Regions from separate parts of the Fictibacillus sp. Mic-4 genome, predicted to be linked through region 2. Evidence: riboswitches for the same ligand, from Rfam matches in the RefSeq annotation. Region 2 holds a riboswitch; each other region holds the start of a gene.
What was found. Region 2 has a riboswitch for S-adenosylmethionine ahead of metK (methionine adenosyltransferase). Riboswitches for the same ligand answer to the same signal wherever they lie in the genome.
Positions count from the first base shown of each region.

Region 1: linked by a shared signal. The riboswitch ahead of WD019_RS04325 (YezD family protein) and the one ahead of metK (methionine adenosyltransferase) in region 2 are both predicted to bind S-adenosylmethionine.
Region 3: linked by a shared signal. The riboswitch ahead of WD019_RS05280 (homoserine dehydrogenase) and the one ahead of metK (methionine adenosyltransferase) in region 2 are both predicted to bind S-adenosylmethionine.
Region 4: linked by a shared signal. The riboswitch ahead of WD019_RS11230 (methionine ABC transporter ATP-binding protein) and the one ahead of metK (methionine adenosyltransferase) in region 2 are both predicted to bind S-adenosylmethionine.

Region 1 is NZ_JBBHZM010000003.1:113,248-121,494, forward strand. It holds gene pheT (phenylalanine--tRNA ligase subunit beta) at 1-1,893, shown strand, start outside; SAM riboswitch class I at 1,999-2,105, shown strand; gene WD019_RS04325 (YezD family protein) at 2,240-2,386, shown strand; gene WD019_RS04330 (phosphoadenylyl-sulfate reductase) at 2,555-3,268, shown strand; gene WD019_RS04335 (inorganic phosphate transporter) at 3,285-4,364, shown strand; gene sat (sulfate adenylyltransferase) at 4,433-5,581, shown strand; gene cysC (adenylyl-sulfate kinase) at 5,602-6,213, shown strand; gene WD019_RS04350 (nitrite/sulfite reductase) at 6,216-7,847, shown strand; gene WD019_RS04355 (DUF3906 family protein) at 7,862-8,071, shown strand; gene cobA (uroporphyrinogen-III C-methyltransferase) at 8,109-8,247, shown strand, end outside.
Region 2 is NZ_JBBHZM010000018.1:13,490-21,736, forward strand. It holds gene WD019_RS12535 (TIGR01212 family radical SAM protein) at 1-191, shown strand, start outside; gene WD019_RS12540 (tRNA (mnm(5)s(2)U34)-methyltransferase) at 188-760, shown strand; gene WD019_RS12545 (tetraprenyl-beta-curcumene synthase family protein) at 794-1,861, opposite strand; gene WD019_RS12550 (lysophospholipase) at 1,899-2,678, opposite strand; gene WD019_RS12555 (gamma carbonic anhydrase family protein) at 2,757-3,275, shown strand; gene WD019_RS12560 (VOC family protein) at 3,265-3,636, opposite strand; gene WD019_RS12565 (spore coat associated protein CotJA) at 3,810-4,028, shown strand; gene WD019_RS12570 (spore coat protein CotJB) at 4,043-4,303, shown strand; gene WD019_RS12575 (manganese catalase family protein) at 4,339-4,908, shown strand; gene metK (methionine adenosyltransferase) at 4,976-6,181, opposite strand; SAM riboswitch class I at 6,331-6,458, opposite strand; gene pckA (phosphoenolpyruvate carboxykinase (ATP)) at 6,733-8,247, shown strand, end outside.
Region 3 is NZ_JBBHZM010000004.1:94,679-102,925, forward strand. It holds gene WD019_RS05260 (bifunctional homocysteine S-methyltransferase/methylenetetrahydrofolate reductase) at 1-1,497, opposite strand, end outside; gene metC (cystathionine beta-lyase) at 1,511-2,683, opposite strand; gene WD019_RS05270 (methionine biosynthesis PLP-dependent protein) at 2,680-3,792, opposite strand; SAM riboswitch class I at 3,876-4,000, opposite strand; gene WD019_RS05275 (rhodanese-related sulfurtransferase) at 4,161-5,063, shown strand; SAM riboswitch class I at 5,169-5,276, shown strand; gene WD019_RS05280 (homoserine dehydrogenase) at 5,350-6,639, shown strand; gene aceB (malate synthase A) at 6,789-8,247, shown strand, end outside.
Region 4 is NZ_JBBHZM010000014.1:82,575-90,821, forward strand. It holds gene WD019_RS11210 (toprim domain-containing protein) at 155-490, shown strand; gene WD019_RS11215 (thioredoxin family protein) at 533-862, shown strand; gene sigI (RNA polymerase sigma-I factor) at 1,343-2,095, shown strand; gene WD019_RS11225 (anti-sigma-I factor RsgI family protein) at 2,171-3,385, shown strand; SAM riboswitch class I at 3,447-3,563, shown strand; gene WD019_RS11230 (methionine ABC transporter ATP-binding protein) at 3,659-4,684, shown strand; gene WD019_RS11235 (methionine ABC transporter permease) at 4,677-5,345, shown strand; gene WD019_RS11240 (MetQ/NlpA family ABC transporter substrate-binding protein) at 5,372-6,190, shown strand; gene WD019_RS11245 (M4 family metallopeptidase) at 6,395-8,074, shown strand; gene WD019_RS11250 (hypothetical protein) at 8,127-8,247, opposite strand, start outside.

The DNA.
Region 1 (8,247 bases), on a different contig from region 2:
ATGATTGGTGTAGCCTATGAAGTGGCCGCCATTTTAAACGAGGAAGTAAAGATTGCGGACATTGAAATTACGCCGACAGCCGAAAAGGCATCCGATTATATTTCCGTTCAAATCGAATCAGAGGAAGACAATCCGTACTATGGGGCGATGATCATTAAAAACGTCCATATCGAACCATCCCCGTTATGGATGCAAAACCGTTTAATGGCTGCAGGAATCAGGCCGATTAATAATGTCGTTGATATTACCAATTACGTTTTGCTTGAGTACGGCCAGCCACTTCATGCTTTTGATTATGACCGTCTTGGTTCGAAGGAAATTGTCGTTCGTCGTGCTAAACAAAATGAAGAGATTGTTACATTGGATGATGTGAAACGACAATTAAACGAAAATCATCTCGTTATTACAAACGGTAAAGAGCCCGTCGCTGTAGCCGGAGTAATGGGAGGGGCAACATCGGAAGTTCAGCAAGATACAACGACGATTCTTTTGGAAGCGGCCTATTTTAATAGCCAACGTGTTCGTGCCGCTTCAAAAGACCTTGGTCTTCGTAGCGAGTCCAGCACCCGTTTTGAAAAAGGAATTGACCGTAACCGCGTGTATGATGCCGCTCGCCGGGCCGCATCTTTAATGGCGGCCTATGCCGGCGGAGAGGTTGTCAGCGGGATTGTTGAAGCGGGAAGCCGCATCGTTGAGGAAATCAACGTAAGCGTAACACAAACGAGGATCAACGGACTGCTTGGCACGAACATTTCCCTTGATGAAATCGGTGAAAAGTTAAGCCGCCTTAAGCTTCCATACGAACAGAGTGGTGAAACGTTCACAGTAACGGTCCCGACCAGACGACCTGATATTACGATTGATGCGGATCTTGTGGAAGAAGTCGGGCGAATCTATGGCTACGATCGTATTCCGGCCACTTATCCGTTAAGTGAAGCAAGGCCGGGCGGATTGACACCATTTCAAGAGAAACGAAGAAAGGTTCGTCGTTATTTAGAAGGAGCGGGGCTTTACCAGGCTGTCACGTATTCTTTGACAACCCCGGAAAAAGCAAAAAGTTTCTCTTTTAAGAAGGAAGATGTTTATCCGATTTCGGTTGCGCATCCGATGAGCGAAGATCGGAGTACATTGCGTTTGTCCCTCATTCCACAGCTGCTTGAAGTGATTTTATACAATCAAAATCGGGCGCTTGAAGACATCGGCTTTTATGAAATTGGCTCTGTTTTTGTGAATAAAGAGCAAGAGCTGGTTAATTTGCCTGAGGAAAGAGTTTATCTTGCCGGTGCTTTATCGGGAATGTGGAACGAACACCCGTGGCAGGGGGAAAAGAAAAAGGTCGACTTTTTTGTTGCTAAAGGCATACTCGAAGGACTGTTTGCCGAACTTGGCCTTAGCACCCGGATTAGTTTCGAGAGTGGGGACGTCAGCGGAATGCACCCGGGAAGAACAGCTATTATTAAACTCGATAGCATTAAGATTGGATTAGTGGGCCAAATTCACCCGGCAACACAAAAGGAATGGGACATTAACGAAACATATGTGTTCGAGCTCGATTTAGGAAAACTGTTAGAAGCCGAAGTAGAACCGACTGTTTATTCCACATTGCCGCGCTATCCTTCGGTAACGCGCGATATTGCCTTAGTGATTGATGAAGACCTTCCGGCGGGTGACTTATATACGGTCATTCAGGAAGCCGGCGGAAATCTTTTAAAAGAAGTGAATTTGTTCGATCTATATCAGGGAGAGCGGATGGAACAAGGAAAGAAATCGCTCGCGTTTTCATTAAAATATTTCGACCCTGAACGGACGTTGACGGACGAAGAAGTTCTAAAAGCACATGAAAACGTATTGAAGAGCCTTGAAGAACGTTTCGGCGCTACATTGCGTAAATAAGGAAAAGTGTGACGAAAAGTCACACTTTTTTATTTTGAAAAATAAATCCGATAGAAATACTTGACTTTCTATTTTGAACAAATTAAAATGTTAAACAACAAACCAAACTTATCAAGAGCGGCAAAGGGAACTGGCCCGATGATGCCCGGCAACCTGCAGATTATGTAAGGTGCCAATTCCAGCAAAATGGTTGCCATTTTGAAAGATAAGGGAAATAGATTTTGCCTTAGCCTTTCCGGAATGGGAGGTTTTTCTTTTTTTTAACGAAGTTTTCGGTTCGATGAAATAGCTTATTCTTTGCGGTTTAAATAAAGCAATTCGAATAGATCGATTGGGAGGAATGGGCATGGGGAGCAAACAAGAGCATACAGAAACCATTTTTGAGCGAATTAAAGAGATGTTGGAGACGATGAAATTTGGCTCCATTACACTTGTCGTTCAGGATGGCAAAGTCATTCAATTGGAGCGAAGTGAAAAAGTAAGAATTAAATAATGTTGCGCTGACTAGACAAACTAGAGGCGGTTTTAACCTAATTGATTTAAAGGCGAAAAGTCTAATGTGGGAACTAAACAATTTGATGCATATAGGCTTGGAAGACCACCGGATCCTATTAGGTTAAGATCGCCTTTTTTGTTTAAAAAACAAAGGGGAGAGAGCACAGTGAAAAAGCAATTAACGTATGATACTTGGAGCGGAGAACAACTTAAAATTCCGTTTGAAGATGATACAAAAGGGGCGATCGAAGTTCTTCAATGGGCGTATGACGAATACGGGAAATCAATCGTTTATGCGTGTAGTCTCGGAGCCGAAGGGATGGTTCTTATTGATTTAATTTCAAAAGTGAAGGATGATGCAAAAGTTGTTTTTCTCGATACGAATGTCCATTTTAAAGAAACGTATGAGTTGATTGATAAGGTGAAAAAGAAATATCCAAAGTTGAATTTTGTTGTTGTAGAGCCAGAAATCACACTTGATGAGCAAGCGCTTCAGTATGGGGAAGAGCTCTGGAAGACCAATCCGAATCAATGTTGCCATTTGCGAAAAGTAATTCCGCTGCAAAAAGCGCTCGAGGGCAGTACAGCATGGATCACCGGATTGCGCAGAGACCAATCACCGACAAGAAGCAAAACGGAATTTATTAATAAAGACGAAAAGTTTAAATCCATCAAAGTTTGTCCATTAATCCATTGGACATGGAAAGATGTGTGGAGATACATCTATAAACATGATCTTCCATACAATCCATTGCATGATCAAGGATATCCGAGCATCGGATGTGAAAAATGCACGCTCCCAACGAATGATGCAACAAATTTACGTGCCGGAAGATGGGCATCTCTAGAAAAGACGGAATGTGGGCTGCATCAGACGTAAACAGGAGAGATAAACGATGATCGTAACGTATATAGCTTTTGCGGTAGGTTTCTTTTTTGCGATGAATATAGGGGCAAGTGGGGCAGCTGCGTCAATGGGGATCGCATATGGAGCGGGTGCCGTCCGGCGAAAAACCATCGCCCTTTTGATTTGCGGAGGGGGCATTTTCCTTGGGGCGGCAATTGGCGGGGGAGAAGTTGTCAAAACCATCGGATCGGGAATTGTTCCATCATCTTTATTAACGGTCAAAATCGTTGTCATTATACTTGCATCAGCGGCGGTATCTCTGTTTTTTGCCAATGTGATTGGGATCCCATTATCAACGAGTGAAATTACGGTTGGATCTGTAGTGGGAGTTGGAATTGCGTACAAAGCTTTATACCTGACCAATTTAGTAACGGTTATGTTTTTCTGGCTGTTTATCCCCGTTGTCGCTTTTTTGCTCGCATTCGGTGCATCAAAATTAATTAGCAAGATTGAGAAAACGTATCCGGTGATGAAAGCAAAACAACCGAAACGCTGGCTCGCTGTTTTGCTTATTGGTGCCGGCTTTCTTGAAGCATTTTCGGCTGGAATGAATAATGTAGCTAATGCAGTGGGCCCTCTAGTTGGTGCCGGATTGTTGTCCGTATCCGCAGGAACATTAGTTGGCGGGTTATTTGTTAGTTTAGGAGCGGTTTTTTTTGGCGGCAAAGTGCTTGAGACGAATGGAAAACGGATAACTCGGTTTTCCCTTTTAGAAGGATGCGCCATTTCCGGAACGGGAGGGATATTGGTCATTATCGCCTCTATTTTTGGTTTACCGGTTCCGCTAACACAGGTCACGACATCAGCGATCATCGGTCTCGGAACGGCGCAGAACGGATTTTACTTATGGCAAAAAAGCATTATTAACCAAATGATGAAAGTTTGGATCGTGTCACCTGTATTTTCACTTGTCATCTCATATGCGATGGTAAAGGTGTTCCTGGATAGTGATTTTTACACGTTTATCGTAATTGCCAGCGTGTTTTTGGCAACAATCGGATCTATTAGTCTTTTAAAAACGATTCGAAAAGAAAAACGTACATTTCATGAAGAAGGAGGTGGCATTTGATTCGTATTGCAAGCGACGATAAAAGATTAATAGCAAGTCTCAAACATAAACAAACGGAGGGAAAATAAATGAGTTTAATTGATCCGCATGGAGGTACATTAATTAATCGCTGGAACCCCGGGTATTCCTATGAAAAAATTGAAAAGGAAATTGAGTTAGACCAAATGGCGCTTAGCGATTTAGAGTTGATTGCGATCGGTGCCTATAGTCCATTGAAAGGATTTTTGAAAAAAGAAGATTATGAAGCAGTCGTACACGAAATGCATCTTACTAGCGGCGAGCCGTGGACGATTCCGATCACTCTTCCGGTTGAAAAAGAAAAGTCAAAACAGTTATCCGAAGGAGATGTTGCAAAGCTCGTCAAGGACGGAAACGTTTATGGCGTCATTGAAATTGAGTCCATCTATGAACCGGATAAGATTGTCGAAGCTGAAAATATTTTCCGAACCTCGGAAGTGGCTCATCCCGGTGTGAAAAAGTTATTTGAACGGCCAGAAGTTTATATAGGTGGCCCAATTACGCTCGTTCGCCGCCCGGAAAAAGCGCGGTTTAACGAGTATTATCTTGATCCGGTTGAAACGCGTGAACAGTTTGAAGAACGTGGCTGGAAGACCGTCGTTGGCTTCCAAACGAGAAATCCGGTTCATCGCGCACATGAATACATTCAAAAATCGGCGCTCGAAATCGTCGATGGATTATTTTTAAACCCGCTTGTCGGCGAAACAAAATCTGACGATATTCCGGCAGACGTACGGATGGAAAGCTATCAAGTGCTGCTTAAAAACTACTATCCGAAAGATCGTGTATTTCTTGCTGTTTTTCCGGCAGCTATGCGCTATGCCGGTCCTAGAGAAGCCATTTTCCATGCGCTCGTCCGCAAAAACTTTGGCTGTACACACTTTATTGTCGGCCGTGACCATGCGGGTGTTGGAAATTATTATGGTACTTATGATTCACAAAAAATCTTCAGCCATTTTACGAAAGAAGAACTTGGAATAACTCCACTGTTTTTCGAACATAGCTTTTATTGTACAAAATGCGAAAATATGGCTTCGACGAAAACGTGCCCGCATGATAAAGAACATCATGTTATTCTTTCAGGAACAAAAGTTAGAGAATTGCTAAGAAACGGTGAAATGCCGCCGAAAACATTCAGCCGGCCTGAAGTGGTCGAAGTGCTAATTAAAGGATTAAAGCAGGGTACGGTAACAACGTAAACAGGCAAAGGAGATTTAACATGACGAAAAGTTTAAATATCACCTGGCATGAAGCAACGATTAAACGGGAAGACAGGCAAAGATTAAACAATCACTTAAGTAATGTCATCTGGTTCACCGGGCTTTCCGGTTCGGGGAAATCAACGATAGCCAATTTTGTAGAAAGGAAGCTTCATGAGATCGGCGTAAGAAGTTACGTGCTTGATGGAGACAATATTCGTTTTGGATTGAATAAAGATCTCGGATTTTCAGATGAAGACCGGAAAGAAAATATCCGCCGCATCGGCGAAGTGGCGAAATTGTTTGTCGACAGCGGCCAGATGGTCTTAACTGCCTTTATCTCTCCTTTTCTTGAGGATCGGGACAATGTTCGAAAATTGTTTGATCAAGGTGACTTTATCGAAGTCTATGTAAAATGTCCATTAAACGAATGTGAAAACCGAGATCCGAAAGGGTTGTATAAAAAAGCGAGGAATGGAGAAATCCGTGAGTTTACCGGAATTAGTTCTCCATATGAGGAGCCATTGAACCCGGAAATTGTTATTGAGACAGATCAATACTCGATTGAAGAGTGTGCAGACAAAGTGATTGCTTACTTAATAGAAAAAGGAAGAATTAAAGGAGGGCTGTGAGGATGTCTTATGTGAAGACATGGGCTACCAATGAAAAATTGAATAAAACAGAACTGAAAAAATTAGAAAAAGACGGATTGAAAATTTTTGAAGACATCCCGGCCTATGCAAAAAACGGATTTGATTCTATCCCGAAAGAAGAGTGGGACTTATTTAAATGGGCTGGCCTTTACCTCCAACGGCCGAAAGAAGCCGGTTACTTTATGATGCGCGTTAAAGTGCCTTCCGGTGTATTAAACTATGAACAAATAAAGGCGCTTGCCGGAATTAGCAAAGACTACGGCAGAAGCATATTTGACATAACGACACGCCAGGCGATTCAGTTTCACTGGCTAACGATCGAACAAATTCCGGATATTCTTGAGCGGCTACAAAAGGTTGGATTGTCAACCGCTGGAGCCTGTGGAGACATTACAAGGAATATTATCGGAAATCCGCTTGCGGGGATCGACCGGGATGAATTATTTGATACGACACCGGTCGTCAAGGAAGTGTTCGACTATTTTGAACGAAACGAAGATTTCTCAAATTTGCCGCGGAAGTATAAAATCTCCATCAGTGCAAGCATTCATAACGCGGGCCATGCGGAAATTAACGACGTTGCATTCGTCCCTGCAATAAAAGAACTTAATGGAGAAATTGTGAAAGGATTTCATGTGAAAGTTGGAGGGGGATTATCGGCTGCCCCGCATTTAGCGCAAACGATTGATGTCTTTGTGAAAAAAGAGCGGGTAAAAGATGTCGCCATCGGGATAACGACGATTTTCCGCGACTTTGGCTATCGTGAAAAACGTCACCGCGCCCGGCTGAAATTCCTTGTTGCTGATTGGGGAGTAGAAAAATTTAAAGAAAAGCTGCTTGAATATACCGGGCCTCTTCCAGAAAAAGGCGAGGAACAGACGAAGGATTGGAATGCGGGGTATTTTTACGGAGTTCATCCGCAAAAGCAAGAAGGGTTGAATTATATTGGCTTTAACGTCCCTGTCGGACGGCTCGATGCAGATGAAGTGTTCGAGATCGCGGAAATTTCGAAAAAATACGGCAATGGGGAAATCCGTACATGTAATTCGCAAAATTTCATCATCCCGAATGTTCCAAACGAAAATGTAGAAGCTTTGTTAAATGAAAAGATTTTTGAACGGATCACGATCAACCCGCCGAAATTTACCGCCTATTCGGTATCATGTACAGGGATAGAATTTTGCAACCTGGCACTTGTTGAAACGAAAGAGAAAATGCGCAGAGTTGCAGAATATTTGGATAAACATGTAGCCATTGACGTACCGGTCAGAATCCATATGACAGGATGCCCGAATTCGTGCGGCCAGCGGCAAATTGCCGACATTGGCGTTCAGGGAATTAAAATGAAATCAAAAGATAAAGGAATGGTTGAAGCCTTTGAAATTTATGTCGGCGGGACGTTGCATGATGGCGGCAAATTTAACGAAAAGCTAAAAGGGAAAGTTGAAAGCAGCCATTTGGAGCCAGTGCTGAAAGATTTGTTAACATATGTGGCGGCTACAAAACTGCCAGGTGAATCCTTTTACGATTACGTTAATCGTGTCGGCATCGCCCCGCTGCAAACGGAATTAGATCATATATTAGGGAACGTTGTTGAGTCTGTTTCATACTAAAGGTGGGGAGCCGGATGAACTTGTATCGATTCGAAGTCGTTTTTAAAACGGGGAGCGCAAACGTTGTCATTGCCGCCGAAAACGACGAATCAGCTTTTTCCCAGGTCGAAGTGGAATTAGAAAAACATTTTTTGAAAGTGCCGGAAGTCAAGGAGATTTCGTTATATGAAAAAAAGAAAATAAAAGAAGCAACGGGATTTGTTTTTTCTCTAGAACCCGTTTAAAACGAAATCATTCTGTCGCGAGAGGGGAGATCATGGAATGGGGAAGGTATATCTTGTCGGGGCGGGACCCGGCGATCCTGAACTGATTACGGTAAAGGGATTGAAATGTATTCAAGAAGCGGACGTTATTTTATATGATCGTCTCGTCAATAAGGACTTGTTAAAATATGCGAAAG
Region 2 (8,247 bases):
GTGACCAGCTTGAAATTTTGCCGCCGGATATGATGATCCACCGGTTGACAGGCGACGGACCTCCCGACTTGATGATCGGACCGATGTGGAGCTTAAAGAAATGGGAAGTCTTGAATGCGATTGAAGATGAATTAAAACGAAGAGATAGTTTTCAAGGCAAATTTTATCAACCTGTGGTGAAAGTGCAATGAAGCTACAAGGAATATTACCTTTTGCAAGAACGTTGCTTGCCTCAGCTGTCGGGGAAGGTGATATTGCGGTCGATGCGACTTGCGGTAACGGCAATGATACACTCTTTTTAGCCAGACTTGTCGGAAAAGATGGCCATGTTTTCGGATTCGACATTCAAATTGAGGCAATCGCGGCCACGAATCATAAACTGGAAGTTAATAACTGCCGCCAGAACGTAACCTTATTCCACGCTTCACACGCCGAATTGAAAAACTATATTCCTGACACGATGAAAGGGAAAATAAAAGGCGCTGTGTTTAATCTCGGTTATCTTCCCGGCGGGAATAAAACGATCGTAACAAAAGGCGACTCGACCATTTCTGCAATTGAAAGTCTTCTTGAGCTAATGGGAAAAGAAGCGGTTATCGTTCTTGTCATTTATCATGGACATGAACAGGGGAAGGTCGAACGGGATGAAGTAATGGCATATGTCAAGAGCCTTGATCAACAAGCTGTTCACGTTCTCCAATACGGATTCATTAATCAAAAAAACAATCCGCCGTTTATCGTGGCGATTGAAAAAAGATAAAGCTCTTTCCTTTGGGCGAGGAAAGAGCTTTTCTTATCCTGATGACATCTTCAGTCGTTCGTACAGTTTTCTGTTTAAATAAAAAAATAAAGTTGAGCCGCCGCCAAGTCGAATAATTTTATCTGCCGCTTCTTTCGTTTGCTGATCTTTCCTTACTTTTTGATCCGCTAAGTATATGCCAAGAAGGCCGCGATTGATCAGCCGGTGAAATTTATAGTTCGGAAGAGCGCGAATGCTTTTGTCGGCCTGTTTGACAAAGTGGGTAAAACGCTCCAGTAAATGCTGATTGTTATCATAGTATGAACAAAAGTTCAAATCCCCTCCTAATCGATCTTCTTCTTGATCGACTAAGTAATCAAGCAAAATATGGAGGCCCTGAACCCAAGGGAAGTAACCTTCCTTAACTGTATGTACCAACTCTTTCGAACATTGATTGCCAAATGCATATGACACTAAACAAAAAATTCCGAGTGTAGAGCCGGCACAGGCCGAAAACTCATACCAGCTCATTTCCGGCAAAGACTTTTGATGCTTCGAATGCCACGCCTTTAATCGAGGAACCCGTTCATCAACCTTCACATGTTTATGAACTTGCAGGTCGCAATAGTAACGGGCCAATTCAATTAATGCATCTTGTATGAAATGAAACTTCGGTGCTTTTTCTAAAACATCCTGGCATGTCTCTACAAGTGCTGATAAATAACCGCCATCATCTTGTTCCGCACGATATCGATAATAGTTCACATGAATGGCGCCCGGTGTTAGCGCATGAATCATTGACTCGTGCAATGCTTCAAAATCAACCGGGTCAAGAGACGTACTGCGGTCACATAAATTATCAAGATAATCGCTGATCGTTTGATAAGCGACGACAAAACGAATAACCTCATCTTTATGTTCGCCGGATAGCAATGCAAAAATGGAACCGCCTTCACAGTGGAACGTTTTTGTGTCAATGCTGGCGAGTGCTTGTTTTCTTAATTCTTCATTCGGAATCGTATTCGCTCGCTCTTTCCATTTCCTAAGATAAAAGGAGACAGTTGGAAAGATATCGCGGTAAATTCTATACATAAGTGTCCATGGCTGCTCCGGTACATTCATTCTTTTCACTCCTTGCTCCAAACCAATTGTCTCCCTACTATAAATGCATGGATAAATACGTCACAAAATAACGAAAAACGTCATCGCGCTCCGGCTCATTTAACACTTCATGATATAGCTTTGGATATTCTTTATACGCCTTTTCTGTTAACTCTAACCGATTAAACCATCCGCGCACTTCGTATTTATTGACAATGCGATCTTCTCCCGCCTGCATGATTAAAAGCGGAACATCCGGGAAACGCTTCACCGTTTCATTGGCGATTTTCATTGCTTGAACTAACTCTCTATACCATCTAACCGATACTTTTTTTACAAGTAGCGTATCTTCCGCGTCCCTTAACCTTACTTCTTCATTTCTCGTTGCACTTTCAGGCTCAATATTGGCTGCAAACCGTACGGACGGAGCAATTTTATTAAGTACTCTCGATAATGCTTCCTTCCCTTTGGATGGCGGATTGACAAGTCCAAGACATGGGGAAGATAGAACGACGGCATGGACTGTAAACCTTTTTTCTGTAATCGCACGGATCGTTGCAAGACCCCCGAGACTATGTCCAAAAAGGAAAACTGGCAATTGGTATTTATTAGCTTCAAGCATCCACTGTTCAATCGTCTCTATATATTCATCAAATGAATCAATATGCCCTCTCCTTCTTGTTGTCGTGCCCTGGCCGGGCAAATCGCCCATAATGCAATGAAACCCTGACTCATTCAACTTTCTTATAACCCATTCATAGCGGCCGTGATACTCTCCAGCACCATGAACAATCACAACGACTCCTTTCGCTTGTTCTTTTGATTCCCATCGCCACATATTCTTTACCCCCTTCTGTTATATTTTTCACTTTGGTAAACTAATATAAGAGTCAAAAAAAATTGAGGATGTGAGACGATGATTTACCCTTTTCATGATAAAAATCCTGTTATTAGTAAAACCGCTTTTATTGCTGATTATGTAACAATTACAGGCGATGTCACCATTGGCGACTATAGCTCGATCTGGTTCAATACTGTCATTCGCGGGGATGTGGCCCCGACCATTATTGGAAATGGCGTCAACGTCCAGGACAATTCCGTTCTTCACCAGAGCCCGAACAAGCCGCTTATTCTCGAGGACGGTGTGACGGTTGGACATAGTGTTATATTACATAGCTGCATGATCAGACAAAACGCCTTAATTGGCATGGGTTCACTCATTTTGGATGGCGCTGAAATCGGTGAAGGTGCCTTTATTGGAGCGGGGAGCCTTGTTTCTCAAGGAAAGAAAATCCCGCCCAATACATTGGCCTTCGGACGCCCGGCAAAAGTTATTCGTGAATTAACCCCGGAAGACATACAGGATATGAACCGAATTCGCCGTGAATACAAGGAAAAAGGTCAATATTATAAATCATTGCAATCTAAGCGTTAAACTCAATTTGATTGCCGTCAGGATCACAAACAAACACTTGATGCCATCCTGTCTGGCTGTTCGTTTTATTTAAATAAGGAATTTGATGATGATCAAGAATTTTCAATAACTTATCCATATCCTTCACCCGTATGGCAAAATGGCCATCCCGGCTGTCCAGGTCCGTCGTCCCCCTTCGCGCTTTTCCGTTTGGATGAACAATTAAATGCAATTGTGTGTTGCCAAAATCATACCAAACACCCGGAAAGTCGAATTGGGGACGTTCCTTGCTTTGCTTGAATCCAAGTATACCTTCATAAAAATACAATGCCTTTTTCAAGTCGGTAACAAGCAATGACACATGATGAATTCCTTCGTACATTCCATCCACTCCTTATTTTCCAACCCTGGTAATCACTTATTTTACCATACTTCCATATAAATGATTGAATTTTTACCTTCTCAACAATCTTTTGTTAGCGATTTTTTGTCATGTTGGAAAAGTCCTCCTAATAGAAATAATAGAGAATGAAAAACAGGAGGTGCAAGCCAGGCATGAACACTAAAGGAACAAAAACGTACATTCCCTATCATAGTCCGTATGATCCGTGTGATCCGATCGGAAAAAAGTATTATTCTACCCCGCCAAACCTTTATATGGGGTTTCAGCCTTATAATCTTGAACAATTCTCCCCGAAAGAAGCATTAAAAAAAGGAACGTTATGGCCCGCCTTTTATGATTATTATGAAAATCCTTATGAAAGAAAATCGTAAAGGGGTGAGATGACATGGCCCAATTACCTGCAGAATTTTATCAATTGATGGAAGAACTGCAAGCCGTTGATTTTGTATTAGTGGAATTAACTCTTTATCTTGATACACACCCTGAAGATACAAACTCCATTCATCAATTTAATCAATTTGCACAAACGAGAAAAAAGCTGAAACGCGCAATTGAATCGAAATACGGCCCGCTTCAACAGTTTGGCAACAGCTATGCCGGTGCCCCGTGGAACTGGGACAGCCCACCATGGCCGTGGCAACTTTAACTTCTGATTCAACAACAAGGGGGGACTAGTTTTCAATGTGGATTTATGAAAAAAAACTTCAATATCCCGTTAGAGTAAGTACGTGCAACCCGAAGCTGGCAAAATTTTTAATTGAGCAATATGGAGGGGCTGATGGAGAACTGGCCGCTGCATTGCGGTATTTAAACCAGCGTTACAGCATTCCGGATAAAGTTATTGGATTATTAACGGATATCGGTACAGAGGAGTTCGCCCATCTCGAAATGATCGCGACAATGGTTTATAAATTAACGAAAGATGCAACGCCACAGCAACTTCGCGACGCCGGCCTTGAAGGCCATTATGCAGATCATGACAGTGCGCTTCATTATCATAATGCAGCCGGAATACCGTGGACAGCCACTTACATTCAGGCAAAAGGCGACCCGATAGCCGATCTTTACGAAGATATCGCGGCAGAGGAAAAAGCTCGGGCAACGTATCAATGGTTGATCAACATGTCAGATGATCCGGATTTAAATGACGGGCTTCGCTTTTTAAGGGAAAGAGAAATCGTTCATTCCCAGCGTTTCCGGGAAGCCGTGGAAATTTTAAAAGAAGAGCGCGATCGGAAGGTCTTTTTCTAAACCGCCAATTAGGCGGTTTTTTTAAAATAAAAACCATGGCTTTTTATAAAAGCCATGGTTTTAAACATTAAATATTTGCCTGTTTCTTTAGTTCTTCCGCTTTATCTGTTTTTTCCCACGGAAGTTCAACATCCGTGCGGCCAAAGTGACCGTAAGCAGCCGTTTGCTTATAAATCGGACGGCGAAGGTCGAGCATTCTTATAATACCTGCCGGACGAAGGTCAAAATTGTTGCGCACGAGTTCCACGAGAACTTCTTCGGACACTTTGCCAGTGCCAAATGTATCGACAGAAATGGATACCGGTTGCGCAACACCGATCGCATAAGCAAGCTGAACTTCAACTTTTTCAGCAAGGCCAGCTGCAACAATATTTTTTGCTACATAGCGGGCCGCATAAGCAGCAGAACGGTCCACTTTTGTAGGATCCTTACCGGAGAATGCACCGCCGCCATGGCGAGCATAACCGCCATACGTATCAACAATAATTTTACGCCCAGTAAGCCCTGCATCCCCTTGAGGTCCGCCGATTACAAAGCGGCCAGTCGGATTGATGAAATATTTTGTTTTCTCATCAATTAACTCCTCTGGAACGACAGGTTTAATAACCTTCTCTTTCATATCCGCTTGAATTTGCTCTAAGCTAATCTCTGGATGATGCTGGGTTGAAATGACAATCGTATCAATACGAACCGGCTTTCCATTTTCATCATACTCAACTGTTACTTGTGTTTTTCCATCCGGACGCAAATAAGGCACTTCTTCCGATTTACGCACTTCAGCTAATCGGCGGGATAAACGGTGAGATAAAGAAATTGGAAGCGGCATTAATTCAGCTGTTTCGTTGCACGCGAATCCGAACATTAACCCCTGGTCACCTGCTCCGATGGCTTCAATCTCTGCATCCGTCATTGAACCTTCACGTGCTTCAAGGGCCTTGTCAACACCCATTGCTATATCCGCTGATTGTTCATCAATGGATGTAAGAACCGCGCACGTTTCAGAGTCAAAACCATACTTTGCACGATCATATCCGATTGCCTTAATTGTCTCACGGACAACCTTTGGAATATCGACATACGTAGATGTCGTAATTTCCCCGGCAACTAATACCAACCCGGTTGTTACAGACGTTTCGCAAGCTACGCGGGCATTCGGATCATTTGCTAAAATTTCATCTAAGATCGCATCGGAAATTTGATCGCAAATTTTATCCGGATGTCCTTCTGTTACAGATTCTGAAGTAAAAAGACGACGACTTACCTTTTTTGACAATTGAGGATCCTCCTTCTCCGAAAAGGGAATATAAGATACGGTACTCATTCCTATATATCAACAGTTTAAAACGTTCTAATGGACATAAAAAAAGCCTTTTCCATTACAAAACCACTTGAGGAAAAGGTCCATTCTTTAAAGCCTTCAACCTCTTATTTTCCAAGGTAAAGTTACCTTGCAGGTTAGCACCTTTTCACCTTCGAAGTAATCTCCTTCGTTTTTAGTGTCGGTTGCTGGGTTTCATAGGGCCTGTCCCTCCACCTACTCGGAATAAGAGTAGCCGTTCCCGAATTATAATAGCGTAGTTATATAGTGATGTCAACCTAAACATGAATAGCATTTGCATCACAAGCGAAAATTATTTTTATATGCTTGTATTTAATTTTTACTTATTATATATGTCTCTACTCATTCACCATTTCGCCATAAATCATGAACCTTTTTTTAAAAATCACAATAAAATAGTATACATCATTTGTTTTAATGTGTTATACTAATTCCAACTTAAACAAGTCATTAAAAAACTCTCTTAAAAGGATGGTTTTGCGTTCATGAATACCGTTGAATTCACAACTACATTAAATGATATCTTAAATAGTTCAAAAACATATCATAATCTGCCTGTTCCTATCTTAGTTGAAAAGGCGTTGCTGCGCAATGAAGGAAAGCTTTCTTCCACTGGTGCATTTCAGGCTGTTACCGGGAAATACACTGGCCGCTCACCGAAAGATAAATTTATTGTAGAGGATGAAAGCGTCAAAGACAAGATTGACTGGGGAGATGTCAACCAGCCGATTGCCCCGGAAAAATTTGATCTATTATATAAGAAAGTCCTTCAGTACTTAAGTGAAAAAGAAGAACTGTTTCACTTTAAAGGTTTTGCCGGTGCGGATCATGCATACCGTTTACCGATTCAAGTCATCAACGAATATGCATGGCATAATTTATTTGCCCATCAATTGTTCGTCCGTCCAAACGAAAAAGAAGTAAATGAATTAGAGCCGGAATTTACAATCGTTTCCGCTCCGGGGTTTCTTGCAGATCCAGAAGTTGATGGAACAAATTCTGAAACATTTATTATTGTTTCTTTCGAAAAACGTGTCGTATTAATCGGCGGAACCGAGTACGCAGGAGAAATGAAAAAATCCATCTTTTCCGTGATGAATTATTTGCTTCCTGAACAAGGAATCCTTTCAATGCACTGTTCTGCCAACGTTGGTCAAGAAGGAGACGTTGCCCTTTTCTTCGGATTATCCGGCACTGGAAAAACAACGCTTTCTGCTGACCCGAACCGCCGATTAATCGGTGATGATGAACACGGCTGGGCCAATACCGGTGTATTTAACATTGAAGGCGGCTGCTATGCGAAGTGCATCAACTTGTCTCAAGAGAAAGAACCACAAATTTGGAATGCGATTCGCTTTGGAACGGTTCTTGAAAATGTCATTCTTGATCCTGAAACGAGAGTGGCTGACTATAACGACTCAACATTAACAGAAAATACGCGTGCGGCTTATCCGATTGATGCGATTGATAATATTATTCAACCGAGTGTAGCAGGCCATCCAAATGCGATTATTTTCTTAACGGCTGATGCTTTTGGCGTATTACCGCCAATCAGCAGATTAACGAAAGAACAGGCGATGTACCATTTCCTATCCGGATACACAAGCAAGCTTGCAGGAACAGAACGCGGAATCACTTCCCCGCAGGCAACATTCTCAACTTGCTTTGGAGCTCCATTCTTGCCGCTTGAAGCCACTGTTTATGCGGAAATGCTCGGTGAAAAGATCGATCAGCATGACGTTGAAGTCTTTTTAGTGAACACTGGCTGGTCCGGCGGAGAATACGGTGTTGGAAAACGCATGAACTTAAACTATACGAGAGCGATGGTTCAAGCAGCATTAGAAGGCGAATTAAAATCGGTTGAAACAGCGATTGACCCTGTATTCGGCCTTCACGTTCCGCTTCGTTGCCCTGGCGTGCCTGACCAAGTCCTTCAACCGAAGAAAACGTGGGACAATCCTGAAGAATATGACAAGAAAGCAAGAGAACTTGCCAACAAA
Region 3 (8,247 bases), on a different contig from region 2:
AGAGAAAACCGGCTGGCTAATGAAATAATCGGCACCGCACTCGATTTTCTTTTCAAGCCGCTTGACCGCTTTTTCCAACGAACGAACATTCGGATTAAACGCTCCTGCGACCGAAAAAGAAGCCTTTTGCCCGAGGTCTTTTCCGGAGAGAGAGATCCCTTGATTGAACTGTTTGATCATTTGAATGAGTTCAAATGAAGTGACATCATATACGGAAGACGCTCCCGGCAAATCGCCAACCTTCGTCGGGTCGCCCGTTACGGCTAAAATATCGGTCAAACCGAGTGTATGAAGTCCCATCAGGTGAGACTGCAATCCAATTAAATTATGATCCCGGCACGTAATGTGAATAAGGGGACGAAGACCGATATCCGTTTTTACTAATGAACCAAGTGCGCTATTGCTGATTCTTGGGGAAGCAAGCGAATTATCAGCCATTGTAATTGCATCAATCCCAGCTTCCTTTAATGCTCTAGCCCCTTCGAAAAAACGGGCCGTATCTAGTTTTCTTGGCGGGTCTAATTCTACGATAATCGATTGTCTTTCTTTTACAATATCGTGAAGTGGAGTGATATTCTGGCCAGGCGTTTCCCTCACTACGATTCTTTGTTTCTTCTGTTTAACGGTTTTTTCCGTGACCGGCCGAGCACCTTTCAATACGTTTGAAAAGGCACGGATATGTTCAGGTGTCGTGCCGCAACATCCTCCAAGCAAACGAACTCCCTGGTTGCGGAATTTCGTTGCGCATTCATTAAAATAGTCGGCGTCCCCTTCGTACTGAAATTTGCCATCATTGTAGGATGGGAGGCTTGCATTCGGATAAGCGGATAAATAAGCATGTTTTGGAATCGATACTTCTTCTAATGTTTGCAGCATATGATAAGGTCCTAACCGGCAGTTTAGCCCAACAATATTTGCTCCAAGATCTTCTAGTGTTGATAATGCTTCTTGTATAGGGGTGCGATCTTGCAAGATGCCGACTTCCTGAAGCGCAATCTGGGCAATGATCGGCAAATCCGTTTCTTTTCGCGCGATTTGCAAGACGGTTTCTAGTTCTTCGATATCATAATAGGTTTCTAGAATAACTCCATCTACTTCTTCCATTAATAGACAATACAATTGTTCGCGAAAGCTTCGTTTAATTTCTACCACCGTGACCGAGTTTGGCTTGATCGAACGAATTCCGCCAATCGTACCGAGCACATACGCGTTGTCTCTTGCCGCTTTTTTCGCTAAGCGAACGGCGGCACTATTAATATCTTTTACTTGATCCTCAAGCCCGTAACGTTCGAGCTTAAAATAATTAGCGGCATACGTGTTCGTCTGAATGATATTCGCTCCAGCTTCAATATAGGCACGATGAATATTTACAATTTGATCCGGCTCAGATAGATTTAATTCTTCAAAGCAACAATCCGTTCCATAAGAATAAAGAAGGGTGCCCATCGCTCCGTCGCCTATTAATATGTTCGTTTTTAATTCATCCAGTAGTCCCATCCTTATTCTCCTTTCATGCAAAAACTTTCTTAGATGCAAAAAGTGCCTTATCGAGGTCTTTCATAAGGTCTTCAGGGTTTTCAAGTCCAACCGACAATCTTAATAGAGAGTCGGATATTCCTCTTTTTTCACGTTCATGTTTCGGCATGGCCGCATGTGACATTTTTGCCGGAAAAGACAGAATCGACTCAACGGCACCTAAACTAACAGCGAATACCGGCAATTGAAGTTGTTCTAAAAATGAACGGAGATCAACTTCGTTCCCTAGCTCAAAAGAGAGGACGGCGCCCGGACTATTCGCCTGGCTGCTTTGAATTTCATATCCCGGGTGGGAAGAAAGTCCCGGATAATAAACGTGTTTAATCAATGAATGCTCCTGTAAAAAATTTGCGATCTGCTTTGCTGATTTTACCGATTGTTCCAGCCGTACATGGAGAGTTTTTAGCCCTCTAAGAATAAGCCAGGCATCTTGAACGCCAAGGATGGCGCCAAACGAATTTTGCAAAAAGCCGAGTCTATTCCCGAGTTCTTCATCATTTGTTACTGCAAGACCGGCAACGACGTCGCTATGTCCTGACAAAAATTTTGTCGCGCTATGCAAAACGACATCCGCGCCAAGTGAAAGTGGTTTTTGCAAAGCAGGAGTCAAAAACGTATTATCAACAAAGGTAAATGCCCCGATGTTTTTTGCCAGGGAAGACAGAGCCCGAATATCTGCAACCTTTAAGAGCGGATTGGATGGTGTTTCAATATAAATAAGCTTTGTATTTGGACGAATCGCTTGTCTTACCGCATTGATATCCGTCATGTCAACAAAAGTGTGATCAATTCCGAATCGCGAGAGAACTTCCGTGACCATTCGGAATGTTCCGCCATAGACGTCATCCGGCAATATGGCATGATCTCCTTGTGATAATAGAAGAAAGGCCGTTGAGATGGCGGCCATTCCTGAAGAAAAAGCGAACCCTCTTGTACCTTCTTCCAATTGAGCGATTGTCTCTTCCAACGCTTCACGTGTTGGGTTTAAAGAACGGGCGTAGTCGTATTTGCCGAAATGGTCAACATCCGATTGATGAAAGGTCGATGCATGTTGAATAGGAACACTTACCGCACCTGTTGCCGGATCATATTTATTGGAATTATGGAGCAACCGGGTTTGAAAGGTATAGTCTAGACTATCGCTCATTGTAATACCCCCTGACTTACTTTGCTTAAACTGTGTGCAAGATCTTTAATTAAATCATTTACATCTTCAATACCTACAGAGAAGCGCAACAGTCTGTTGCATACGCCAGTTTTTATCCGAATTTCTTCAGGAATATCGGCATGTGTCTGTGTCGCAGGATACGTAATAAAGCTTTCCGTACCTCCTAAACTTTCAGCAAATGTGATCAGTTTCAATTCTCGCAAAAACGGGTCGACCCAGGACTCGTTCACCAAACGGAATGAAAGCATTCCGCCTTTTCCGGGATAAAGAACATCAGTAACCGCTTCGTGATTCGCTAAAAACTGGACAATCGTTTTCGCGTTTTTTTCATGCTGTTTCATGCGCAATGCCAATGTTTTCATGCCTCTCATGAGAAGCCATGAATCGAACGGACCGAGAACGGCTCCGGATGCATTATGATGCTTAGCGAGCAATTCACTTAACTCTTTTCCTTTCGAAATGATTAAACCCGCTAGTACATCATTGTGCCCTCCCAGATATTTCGTTGCACTATGAATGACGATATCCGCTCCATCTTTAATCGGTTGCTGGAGAAGCGGTGTGTAAAAGGTGTTGTCAACTATGAGCAGTATTTGGTGTCTCTTCGTTATTTCCGCAACTTTTCGAATATCGGCCTGTTCCATTAATGGATTCGTTGGTGTTTCAAGAAAAACCGCTTTCGTATTTTCTGAGATAGCTGCCTCGATTTCGTCACAACAGGAAGTATCGACATAAATACAATTTAATCCCCATTTACGGAATCCTTCTTCAAATAAACGGTACGTGCCCCCGTATAAATCTTTAGAAACGATGAATTCGTCACCAGATTGAAAGAGTGCGAGCACGGTAAGGATTGCACCCATTCCTGAACTGCAAGCAAAGCCTGCGTCCCCGCCTTCAAGGTCGGCGATCGTTTTTTCAAGAAGACAACGTGTAGGGTTGCCCGTGCGTGAATAATCATAGCCTGTTGATAGGCCGATCCCATCGTGGCGGTAAGCGGTAGAAAAATAGACTGGAGGATTTACAGTTCCAGTAGCGTTTTCACTTCGGTTTCCAATTTGTGCGAGTTTTGTTTCGATTTTATACATTTCCCCATCTCCTCTAAAGTAGTAACGAAAAATAAAAAAAGCCTTCTATAAGAAGAAGACTTTAAAACCGATAACAGTCGTTCTTCTTATCTTCCAAGTCCATAAGAGCTGAACTTGTTGGAATTAGCACCTTTTCAAGCGTTTTGCCGGCGGCTTGAAGGTTGCTGAGGTGTCATCGGGCCAGTCCCTCTACCTCTCTTGATAAGAAATGAGTTGTTTTCATTTAATTTTCTTAACTTTACAACAGATGATTTGAGATTGCAACAAATTTTTTTCCATTTTCAAACGTTTCCTCATTTGAACACTTTCTTTTTTGATGTTTTTTGTTATGATAGGGAAGGATATTTTAGCAGGTGGTGGAATGAAACATGAATTTTAGAGTATTGCTATATTATAAATATGTACCAATTGATGATCCTCAAAGCTTTGCGGAAGAACATTTGAATTACTGTAAAGAATTAGGATTAAAAGGACGCATTCTTGTGGCGAGCGAAGGGCTGAACGGAACGGTTTCAGGGACGGTGGAGCAAACCGATCACTATATGGCTGACCTCCGAAAAGACCCGCGCTTTTCTGATATCGTTTTTAAAATCGAAGAGGCTGACCAGCATGCCTTTAAAAAGATGAAAGTGAAAGTGAAAAAAGAGATTGTGAATTTAAGCCTTGAAGAAGACATTAACCCGAATGAACTGACGGGAAAACATTTATCACCTAAAGAGTTTTATGAAGCGATGCAGCAAGAAGATGTCGTCATTTTAGATGCGAGAAATACGTACGAGTACGATCTCGGCCATTTTCGCGGAGCGATTCGTCCGGATATTGAAACTTTCCGTGACCTGCCGAAATGGGTTCGGGAAAACTTCGAGCAATTTAAAGATAAAAAAGTTTTAACGTATTGTACTGGCGGCATTCGCTGTGAAAAGTTTTCCGGCTTTTTAATCAAAGAAGGATTTAAGGATGTTTCCCAGTTAGAAGGGGGCATTATCACTTACGGATATGATCCAGAGGTGAAAGGAGCCCTTTGGGATGGAAAATGTTATGTTTTTGATGAAAGAATCTCCGTTCCTGTTAACCGCACGGGTGAAGAAAGGATAGTCGGGAAATGCTACCATTGTGGAAGGCCCGAAGAACGTTATGTCAAGTGCGGAAATCCTGAATGCAATAAACATTTGCTTATGTGCGAAGAATGCGAGCGTGAGCATAAACGCTCTTGCAGCAAAGAATGCGCCGAACATAAGTGGAATCGTTATGTAAAAGAACATGCCATTTAAAAAAAGATTTTTACTAAAAATCTGAAAAAGGCATTGACTTTTTCAAATTCTCCGTGTTACATTATTAACTAATTTAAGATGCTAGTAAAAATAACATATATTGGACTCTTATCCAGAGAGGCTGAGGGACTGGCCCGATGACGCCCGGCAACCTTCAAACAATGTTTGAAAAGGTGCTAATACCTGCAGGAAAATTTTCCTGATTGATAAGAGGAGGCGAGCGAAAACCCCTCTTCTTATGAAGAGGGGTTTTTTTATACCTTGATACTTATCTGGAGGGATAAAAATGAATGAAAAAAACGGAGAAAATAAGGGAATTGAAAAACAAATCATTAAAGTGGCGCTTCTGGGATTAGGAACGGTAGGATATGGGGTATTTACAGGGCTTGTTGAGAAAAAAGGTCATTTTAGCTCTTTATTAGGGAAAGCAGTTGAAATTACCGGGATCCTCATTCAAGATCCAACTAAGAATAGGGAACTGCCGAAAGATGTTTTTGTAACGACAAATTTTCAGGAACTCCTTCAAAAAGACAAGCCGGATGTTGTTGTTGAAGCCATCGGGGGAAAGGAACCGGCATTTACTTTTATCAGACAATCTCTTGAGTCAGGGTGTCATGTCATATCGGCGAACAAAGACTTAATTGCTCGCTCTGGAAAAGAACTTTTGCAAATCGCTCAGTCAAATGATGTCCGCTTTGTGTATGAAGCAAGTGTCGGCGGTGGAATTCCTGTTTTGCGAACGATTAAAGAGTTGCTCCAGGTTAATCGAATCGAGAGGGTTGAAGCGATTCTTAATGGAACGACGAATTTTATTTTAAGCTATATGAGAAATCATCGTTCATCTTTTTATGAAGCACTGGAAATTGCCAGGCAACAAGGATACGCTGAAGCGGATCCAACGAATGATATTGAAGGAATCGACGCTTTTTATAAAGCGATGGTGTTATGTGATTGGGTGTTTGGCGAGCAACCAGATTGGGATCATGTGCAGGTAAAAGGAATTAAAGATGTCCAAACGGAAGAGCTGCTGCTTGCTGAACAATCTGGATTGCGATTAAAACAGCTCGTTACAATAAATGAAACGCTTGACGTTCAAGTAACACCGATCTTTGTCGATCAAGAACATCCGCTTTATGGTGTAGAAGGAGTCGACAATGCCGTTCGAATAAAAACGGATCTACTCGGATATTTAACGTTGCAAGGAGCCGGTGCCGGAGCTTTTCCAACTGCAAGTGCCATCCTTGAAGATTTAATTTCGGTGTACAAAACAACAAATAAAGAAAAAGTGAAGACAGGAAAAAGGGAAGAGAAGCGAAAAGAATCTAAAGAAAGCAACGTCTTTGCCCTTTTTATTAAGAATGTCTTAAACGAGAAAGAATTTAGCGATATTGTTAAAAAGATCGAATCTTCAGTTGACCTTCTACATGCAAGTGGCGAAATTGAAAATGGCAACGCGTTTGTCTTAGTGAAAGGAAATCTAGAATCAAATTGTATTGGACATGAATTTTCCGTTTATCCGGTCCAGATAACAAATGAACAAATGTTTACACGTGTAAAAGAAAAAGCAGTTGTCTAATTGATCGAAAAACACCTCATCTTTAGAGATGAGGTGTTTTTGGCTGAAATAATTGAATTTTTTTAAAAATATTGGTACAATCATAAAAGGGAACGACGTTCTATAATAAGCAACGAAATTCAAGATAGAATAGTGAAGGGAGTTTTTTTATGACAACGAGCAATGTTGATCGTTTGCAGGGAGTAGAAATTAAAGGGAAAATGGATCAGGGCTTTGCTGAAATATTAACGGTGGAAGCGCTGGAGTTTGTTAAGAAATTAGCGATTGAATTTGAAGAAGAAAGACAGCAGCTAATGAAGCTTCGGGATGAAAGACAGGCGGAAGTTAACCGCGGAAAGCTACCAGAATTTCTGCCGGAAACAGAACACATTCGCAAAGGGAATTGGAAAATTAGTTCGGTACCGAAAGACCTTCAAGACAGAAGAGTAGAAATTACCGGCCCTGTAGATCGAAAAATGATCATTAACGCCCTAAACTCTGGAGCAAATGGCTTTATGGCCGATTTTGAGGATGCAACTTCGCCAACATGGGAAAACATTGTGCAGGGGCAGATCAATTTACGGGACGCTGTGAATAAAACGATCAGCTACATCAATCCGGCAAATGGAAAGAAATATGAATTAAATGATAAAACGGCCACCCTTATCGTTCGTCCACGTGGTTGGAACTTGATGGAAAAACATCTCCTTATCAATGGTGAGCCTGTATCTGGAGGATTGTTTGACTTCGCCATTTATTTCTTCCACAATGCAAAAACATTGATTGAGAATGGATCCGGTCCTTATTTTTATTTGCCGAAACTAGAGAGCCACTTAGAGGCGAGATTATGGAATAAAATATTTGTCAAAGCGCAGGAGGAATTAGGAATCCCGATAGGGACCATTAAAGCTACCGTTTTAATTGAAACGATATTTGCTGCTTTTGAAATGGATGAAATTCTTTATGAATTGCGAGATCATATTGTTGGCCTTAACTGTGGCAGATGGGATTATATTTTTAGCTATTTGAAAAAATTCCGCAATCTTCCAGACTATATTCTGCCGGATCGTTCGGTCGTGACTATGACAAGTCCATTTATGAAGGCGTATTCGTTATTGACGATAAAAACGTGCCACAGGAGGGGTGCTCATGCGATGGGTGGAATGGCGGCGCAAATTCCCGTGAAAAATGATGAGGAAGCAAATCAAAAGGCGATTGAAAAGGTGTATGAAGATAAAAAACGGGAAGCGACGAACGGCCATGACGGAACATGGGTCGCCCACCCGGCACTTGTTCCGGTTGCAAAAAGTGTATTTGATGAATTTATGCCTGGTCAAAATCAAGTGGACAAACAATTGGCGGATATTGAAATTACAAGCGAAGATTTATTGGAAATTCCAACTGGTCCAATCACAGAAGAGGGATTAAGAACAAATATTAATGTCGGAATACAGTATATGGAAGCGTGGTTAAGAGGAAGTGGAGCAGTGCCTATTCATCATTTAATGGAAGATGCTGCGACTGCTGAAATATCGAGAGCCCAGGTGTGGCAGTGGATTCGGCATCCAAAAGGGGTATTAGAAAACGGTCAAAAGATTACATTTGAGCTCTTTTCCCAATATGTCGATG
Region 4 (8,247 bases), on a different contig from region 2:
TTTGCTTGTCCCTTTTTTGCAAAGCGGGTCCAATTCCTCATTTAATTATGCTTTTACGAGAGATCGCATAGATGAACAATTAAAGGAGAAATTTAATAAAATAAAGTATAAAATGATTTCGTTCATTAGACTTTCTTAATAGGAGAGATTAGTGATGGATAAAGTGATTATCGTTGAAGGGAAATCCGATAAAGATAAACTTATCTCCATTTTAAGTGAGCCTGTTGAAATTATATGTACAAATGGAACAATGGGAATCACAAAGCTTGAGGAATTGGCAAACACTGTCGAGGACAAAGATGTTTACATTTTAGTGGATGCGGATGAAGCGGGAACTAAACTCCGGAGGCAACTCGGGCGGGAACTCCCAAACGCCGAACATCTCTATATTCATAAAATGTACAGGGAAGTTGCTAAAACACCGCTGATGTATTTAGCAAAAGTTCTCCTTGGCGCTCATTTTACAATTAATAAAAATTGCCTTGGCTAATGTAATGCTGGCAATTAAAGCGTGTTATATGGGGTATTATAAATGATACAAGATTTAACAAGAGACGATTTCCAATCGTTTATTGAACAATCTATCAATCAACCGGTCGTTCTTTACTTTCAAACTCCTCTTTGCGGAACATGTAAAATGGGGAGAAAAATGCTTGAAATCTGTCTTGAAACGTTCAAGCAAACCGGAAAACCAATCGTTATAGGCGCGTGCAATTTGAACCTTATGCCTGAATTATCGCAAACCTATAGCATAACGACGGTTCCTTCTCTTGTTATTTTAAATAGAGGGATCATTGTTCAAAAGATCGATGCGCTAAAATCTGTTGATTATTTGTATGAAACGTTAAAAAAATATGTTTGATTATTTTTTCGATTGTTTCACGAAAGTTACTTAAATCAGCCTGCACTCAAGTTGCAGGCTGATTTTTAATTTTTATTCAACTTTTGCGGGGGTAGAAATGCAAAAACGGCTTAAATATACACGGTAAATAGTGGAAGTGTTATCGCGACGTGTAACAAACGTCATAATTCAACTGTGCAACAACAATACGAAAAAAAGAGTGAAAACCCTTTAATTCAAGGGGATAACCTGGAATATGAAATCATCCCCATTTCAATTAGATAATTTTTTATTTTCAGTAATTTAACGAATATATTACAATTGTTATGATCATTGTCACATTGTTATACAACTGTAGCCTACAAATTCAAAAATCAATGGTATAAATGTAAGAGGGAGCTTGATTCAGGTTTGCTCCAATTCATTCAGTGGTAATTGAAATAAGACGAATACACGATTTTGTTTTTTAATAAACAGGTGTAGAGTAGAGGTGAATGAGCAATGTCAACAATGGAACTTAGAGCATTTGTACCATCGATTAATAAAACAATTATGACGATTGAAGATAAAGTATTGAAAATTCAGCGTGGTAATGATATTCTGCGTAATGAACTGATCGAAGCATATCAACCATTTATTAAAAAAGTAACGTCAAAAGTATGCAGTCAATATATAGATCGTACGATGGATGAATTTAGTGTAGGTCTCTTTGCATTTAATGAAGCAATTGATCAATATCAGGAAGGCCAGGGCAGCCGGTTTTTATCGTTTGCGGATATGGTAATAAGACGCCGGGTGATTGATTATATTCGAAAAGAAGTGCGTCAAAACCGATTAATTTACCTTCAGCCTGAAGAGGAAGATGAGGAAGGCCGTCTTGAAGAGAGCTATGCAGAACAAAAAGCGGCATTAGATTACTATGAAGAACAAGTTCAATCAGAAAACCGCGTGTATGAAATTGAGGAATATCAAAAACTTTTAAAAGAATTCGGGTTGAATTTTAAAGTTCTTTCCAAACATTGTCCAAAACATGTAGATGCCCGTGAAAACGCGAAAGAAATTTCCCGACTGATTGTTGAAAATAAAGAATTAGCTGATTTTCTTATGGAAAAAAAGCAACTGCCAATAAAAGATTTGTTAAGCATGGTTTCCTGCAGTCGTAAAACAATCGAAAGAAACCGAAAATATATAATAGCTGTATCATTAATTTATTTAGGCGACTTTAAAGCGTTAAAGTCATACATTCAGTCTTAAGGATGTTGTTTAAAAGTAGGACAAGCTAACGTTATACGAAGCAACTCCTTCTACATGCAGGAGGGGACACGTTACATGAAAAGCGGCATTGTAATGGAAGTAAAAAAAGGAAAGGTAATACTTCTTACGAAGGATGGATGTTTTGTTTCTGTTCGCATTCCGCCCGGCAGACAGCCGGTCGTTGGAAGCGAATATCATTCATCCTATTTTGCCGTTTCTAAAAAAAGGCCCTGTTCTTTATTGCCATCTTTTTCGCTTACACTTATTCTTTTCCTTGTCTTTTTTCTTATTTCAGGGATGATTCCTATCAAAAATGAAAATGAAGCAGCGGCCGCTTATGTAAGTTTTGATGTGAATCCAAGTCTTGAAGTGGGAGTAAATTCAAGGTTAGAGGTCATTGACGTGCAATCATGGAATCATGATGCGGCAGATTTATTAAAAAAGATCCGTTATAAAGAGAAGATGAGCCTGTCTTCTTTTTCCGGCCAGTTAATAGATGCTTTTAATGCGAGCGGGTACTTAAATGACAGGCAAGATGTAATGATTGTGACTACAGTAGTTGACCCATCAAATAAAAAGTTGTCATCTTCGCTAAAAAAAACAATTGCAACCATTAAACGAAATAAAATAGTCGCCAATCATCAAGTTACAGTAAATATAAAAGAAGCGGATTCTGAAAAACACCAGAAGGCAAGCGACAATAATATATCTACCGGGAAATATTTATTATATTTAGATGCAAAGAATAAAGGACAAAAGATTTCCCTTAAGGATGTTCAGAAGAAGACGTTTTCCGAGCTGAAAAGAAATATAGAGATAAGAAATAAGCCGAACAATAAGCGGAAAAATAAGACTATAAAAAATAAGGTCATTCATAAACATAATAAAGCCAAACGCCCCAAAAAAAGCGTTTTGCAAAAAGAAAATGAGGAAAAGAAAAAACGAGAGACCGTTTTTGTGCCAAAACAGTCGAAGGATAGGCAATCGCGTCAAATAATGAAACAGAAGCCGTTGGTTAACCATCACGACTATAAACGGCATCGCTTGAAAAATATACGCCATTCGAGCAACCAACATCCATTACATAAAAACAAGCACGATCTACATCAACGTCGAGTGAAAAAATATCGTCCGCCACACAATAAACGTAAAGCGCTGTATCACTCAGACAGGGGAAATTACATAAAAAAGCGTTACCCTCAACATCTTCAACACCATAAACCAAAACGTGTGAATAGAGGGAATGATTGGCGGAGGCATAATCATAAAAATAGACGAAAAAGTGTTTGACAGCATTCGACATGGGTGATAGAATTCAACTATAAAAATGAAAAAATAATAGAACGACTTGTTCTTATCACGAGAGGCGGAGGGACTGGCCCGATGAAACCCGGCAACCGTTAGGCGAATAACGCTTAAAATGGTGCCAATTCCTGCAAAGCGAATCAATTGCTTTGGGAGATGAGAAGAAGGCGCATAGATACATTTATGCCTTTCTGCTCATTTACGCAGAAAGGCATTTGTTTTTTCAACAAAGTAACAACAGAAAGTAGGGGAATGTAGTTGATTAAGCTCGAATCAGTGAAAAAGCTTTTTCAAACGAAGGACGGACCTGTCCATGCCGTGGATGACGTCAATATCGAAATTGAAAAAGGAGAAATATTTGGAATTATCGGCTATAGCGGGGCCGGCAAGAGTACGTTAATTCGTATGTTAAATATGTTGGAACGCCCAACGAGTGGGACGATTACAGTGGCGGGAAAAAACCTGTCGAATTTGAGTGAAAGAGAATTGCGGAAAGAGCGTCAACGAATCAGCATGATCTTTCAGCACTTTAATCTCCTCTGGTCTCGTACCGTTCGTGAAAATATTTCATTTCCTCTTGAAATTGCAGGAGTGCCGAAAGAAGAGAGGAAGAGGCGGGTTGATGAATTAATCCAGCTTGTAGGTTTAGAAGGACGCGGTGAATCTTATCCTGCTCAGTTGAGCGGCGGACAAAAACAACGTGTCGGAATCGCAAGAGCGCTCGCCAATAATCCGGAAGTATTGTTATGTGATGAAGCGACATCTGCGCTTGATCCGAAAACTACGGATAGCATCTTAAATTTGCTGGTTGAAATTAATAAAAAGTTAGGATTGACTATTGTTTTAATTACTCATGAAATGCACGTGATTCGAAAAATATGCCACCGTGTTGCCGTGATGGAGAGCGGTAAGGTTGCGGAGATCGGTCCTGTGCTTGAAGTATTTAAAACACCGAAAGCAGCAATTACTAAAGAATTTGTGAAGCAAGTGACTGAACCGGAGGAAACGATAGATACTCTTAACCATTTACTTGAACAAAACCCTAGTAGTCATATCGTTCAACTAACTTTTGTCGGAACGAAGGCGGAGCAGCCATTAATTACTGAAGTTATCAAGCAATTTGATGTAAGTGTAAATATTTTGCAAGGAAAAATGTCGCAAACACAAAATGGGCAATATGGAACGTTGTTTATTCAATTAGACGGCAGAGAGGAATCCGTGAAAGAAGCGATTCGTTTCTTAAATGAACAGCAAGTACAGGTGGAGGTGATCTCACATGCTTAATACCGTATTTCCGAATGTTGAGTGGGGCGTCTTTAAAGATGCGACAATTGAAACGCTTTATATGACGGGGGTTAGTGTACTTTTCACCTTTATACTAGGACTAATGTTAGGCCTTGCTTTATTTTTAACGAATAGAGGCAATCAATGGGAAAATAAGTTTTTTAATATGATAATTGCCGCAGTGGTGAACGTCTTTCGTTCTGTGCCATTTATTATCTTAATTATTTTATTAATTCCTTTTACAAGAATATTAGTAGGGTCTATGCTAGGTGCTAATGCTGCTCTGCCAGCTTTAATTATTGGAGCCGCTCCCTTTTACGCACGGATGGTTGAAATCGCCTTACGCGAAGTTGATAAAGGGGTTATTGAAGCAGCTAAATCGATGGGCGCTACTAATTTTCAAATCATCTTTAAAGTGCTAATCCCTGAAAGCTTGCCCGCATTAATTTCGGGTATTACGGTAACGGCGATCGCCCTTGTCGGCTATACGGCTATGGCGGGTGTAGTCGGTGCAGGCGGCCTTGGAAACCTTGCCTACATTTGGGGATATCAACGCGAACAAAATGACGTTACGTTTGTAGCGACGGTTGCGATTTTAATTATTGTGTTTATCATCCAATTTATTGGTGATCTTATAACAAAACGCATTGATAAGCGTTAAATTACAAACAAGGGGGACTATTTCTGATGAAAAAGATTTTAAGCATTATTCTCGTTGCAGCACTTTCACTGGCACTTGCTGCTTGTGGGAAAAAAGAAGAAGGAATGAGCAATGATAAAATTGTTGTTGGGGCTACTTCTGTACCACATGCAGAAATTTTGGAACAGGCTAAACCGCTTTTGAAGAAAAAAGGCATTGATCTTCAAATTAAAACATTCCAGGATTACGTATTGCCAAATAAAGCATTGGCTGATAAAGAAATCGATGCAAACTATTTCCAACACATTCCTTACCTTGTATCACAAATGAAAGATCATAAAAATTACAAGTTCGAAAACGCTGGCGGAATCCACATTGAACCGATTGGTGTGTATTCGAAAAAATATAAATCGTTAAAAGACCTTCCGAACGGGGCGACAATCATTATGAGCAATTCGGTTGCCGACCATGGACGTATGTTGCTATTGCTTGAAAAAGAAGGGTTAATTACGTTGAAAAAAGGCGTAAGCTACAATGCGCAGCTAAAAGATATCGTGAAAAACCCTAAACACCTTAAGTTTAAAGCTGACATTGATGCAGGCATGCTTCCTAAAGCGTATAAAAATGGTGAAGGCGATGCGATCTTAATCAATACAAACTATGCACTTGATGCAGGATTAAATCCGAAGAAAGATGCAATCGCCCTTGAAGGGGCAGACTCCCCATTTGTAAACATTATTACGGTTCGCAAAGGGGACAAAAACAAAAAACCAGTAAAAGCATTAGTTGATGTACTTCATTCAAAGGAAATCCAGGACTTTATTAACAAGAAATATAAAGGCGCAGTTGTGCCAGTCAATCAATAAAAAAACAGCCATTTCGGCTGTTTTTTTATTGCAAGTGTCTAAACGCTTATTTTTATAATGCTGATGGTATGCCTTTATTCCTATTATCGCTTAAGTAGCGTAGTAAAACAGAATCAAAATTTTTAGAATAGTATGAATTTAACAACCTTTATGATATGATAGTTTTCGAGGTTTTTCTAAAAATTTTTATGGGGAGGCATGTTTGTGAACAAGAAAGTATTGGCATTGGGATTATCAATTGGCTTGACGGCAAGTGTTTTTTCGAGCGCATCTGCTTTCGCTGCGCCCAAAAATGTATTATCGACAAAAATGTACAATAAGACGGTAGGTTCTCCGGAATTTATTTCGGGGCATTTAACAAAACCGTCTTCAAAAAGTGCAAAAAATGTCGTGTTCAGCTATTTCGACAGCCATAAAAATGAATACAAAATCGGAGCACATTCAGCCGAAAAATCCTTTCTAGTAAAGTCGAGTCAAAAGGACAAGCAGGGGCAAACCGTTCTTCGTCTTCAACAAGTGTTTAAAGGCGTGCCAGTGTGGGGCTCCACACAGGTAGCGCATGTTTCTGAAGATGGAGTGCTAACAGTTATTTCTGGAACTGTCATCCCTGATCTAGATAAGAAGGAAGGGCTTAAAGCGAAGAAAAAATTGAATGCTAAAACAGCGATTAACATTGCAAAAAAAGATTTAGGTTACTCTCCTTCGTTTGAAAAACTTCCGACTGCTCATTTAGTAGTTTATGATGGAGGAAAAGATGCTGTCTATGCGTACCTTGTCAACTTAAACTTTCTTTCTCCAAAACCCGGAAACTATAATTACTTTATTGATGCCTCAACAGGAAAAATCTTAAACAAATATAACAATATCGATGAAGCCATTGAACAAACCTCTCCTCTGAAAAAGGGTGGTAAACCAGGGAACGGGGGTCCCATTACCGGTTCAAATACAACAGGGAGCGGGGTTGGTGTACTGGGCGACTCGAAAACTCTCAACATGACGCTTTCAGGTTCTTCCTATTATTTACAAGATAATACGAGAGGAAGCGGAATCATTACGTATGACGGAGCTAACCGCACCCGATTGCCGGGAACGCTATGGACGGATACGGATAATCGTTTAGATCAAAAGTATGATGGACCGGCAGTTGATGCACATTATTACGCAGGGGTTACGTACGATTACTATAAAAATGTGTTTGGACGCAATTCCTATGATAATAAGGGCGGCGCATTAAAGTCCACGGTTCATTACAGCCGTAGCTATAACAACGCTTTTTGGAACGGTTCACAAATGGTATATGGAGACGGGGATGGCACGAATTTCATTCCTTTTTCAGGAGGGATTGATGTTGTTGCCCATGAGTTGACACACGCGGTCACTGATACAAGCTCTGGCTTAATCTATCAAAACGAGTCCGGTGCTTTAAATGAAGCGGTGTCTGATATTTTTGGAACGCTAGTAGAGTTTTATAATAACCGCAACCCGGATTATGAAATAGGAGAAGACATTTATACACCTGCTGTGCCAAACGATGCGTTACGCTCGATGAGCGATCCTGCGAAATATGGAGATCCGGACCACTATTCTAAGCGTTATACGGGAACAAGTGATAATGGCGGCGTTCATACGAACAGCGGAATCATTAACAAAGCAGCTTACTTAATTGCAAAGGGTGGTACCCATTACGGAGTGACCGTTTCAGGAATTGGCAATGATAAATTAGGCGCCATTTTCTACCGGGCAAACACGCAATACTTCACAGCCTCCTCTACTTTCAGCCAGGCACGTGCCGCTCTTGTACAGGCCGCTGCTGACTTGTACGGAACAAGTTCACCGGAAGTCACTACGGTTAATAAGGCATTTGACGCTGTCGGTGTAAAATAAAACGAAGCCTCTTTGCATAGAGAAAAGAGGCTCCCGGGGTTTAAGAAATCTCTTAAACCCCTTTTAGTTTACGTTTATCTTTAAAAAGAAGATAATGGGCATTTCCCACTTTTTCCTCTAAATATTCTAAGGAGTATCCTGAAGGATCGGCAAGGTCCCCGATTGCCCGTGAA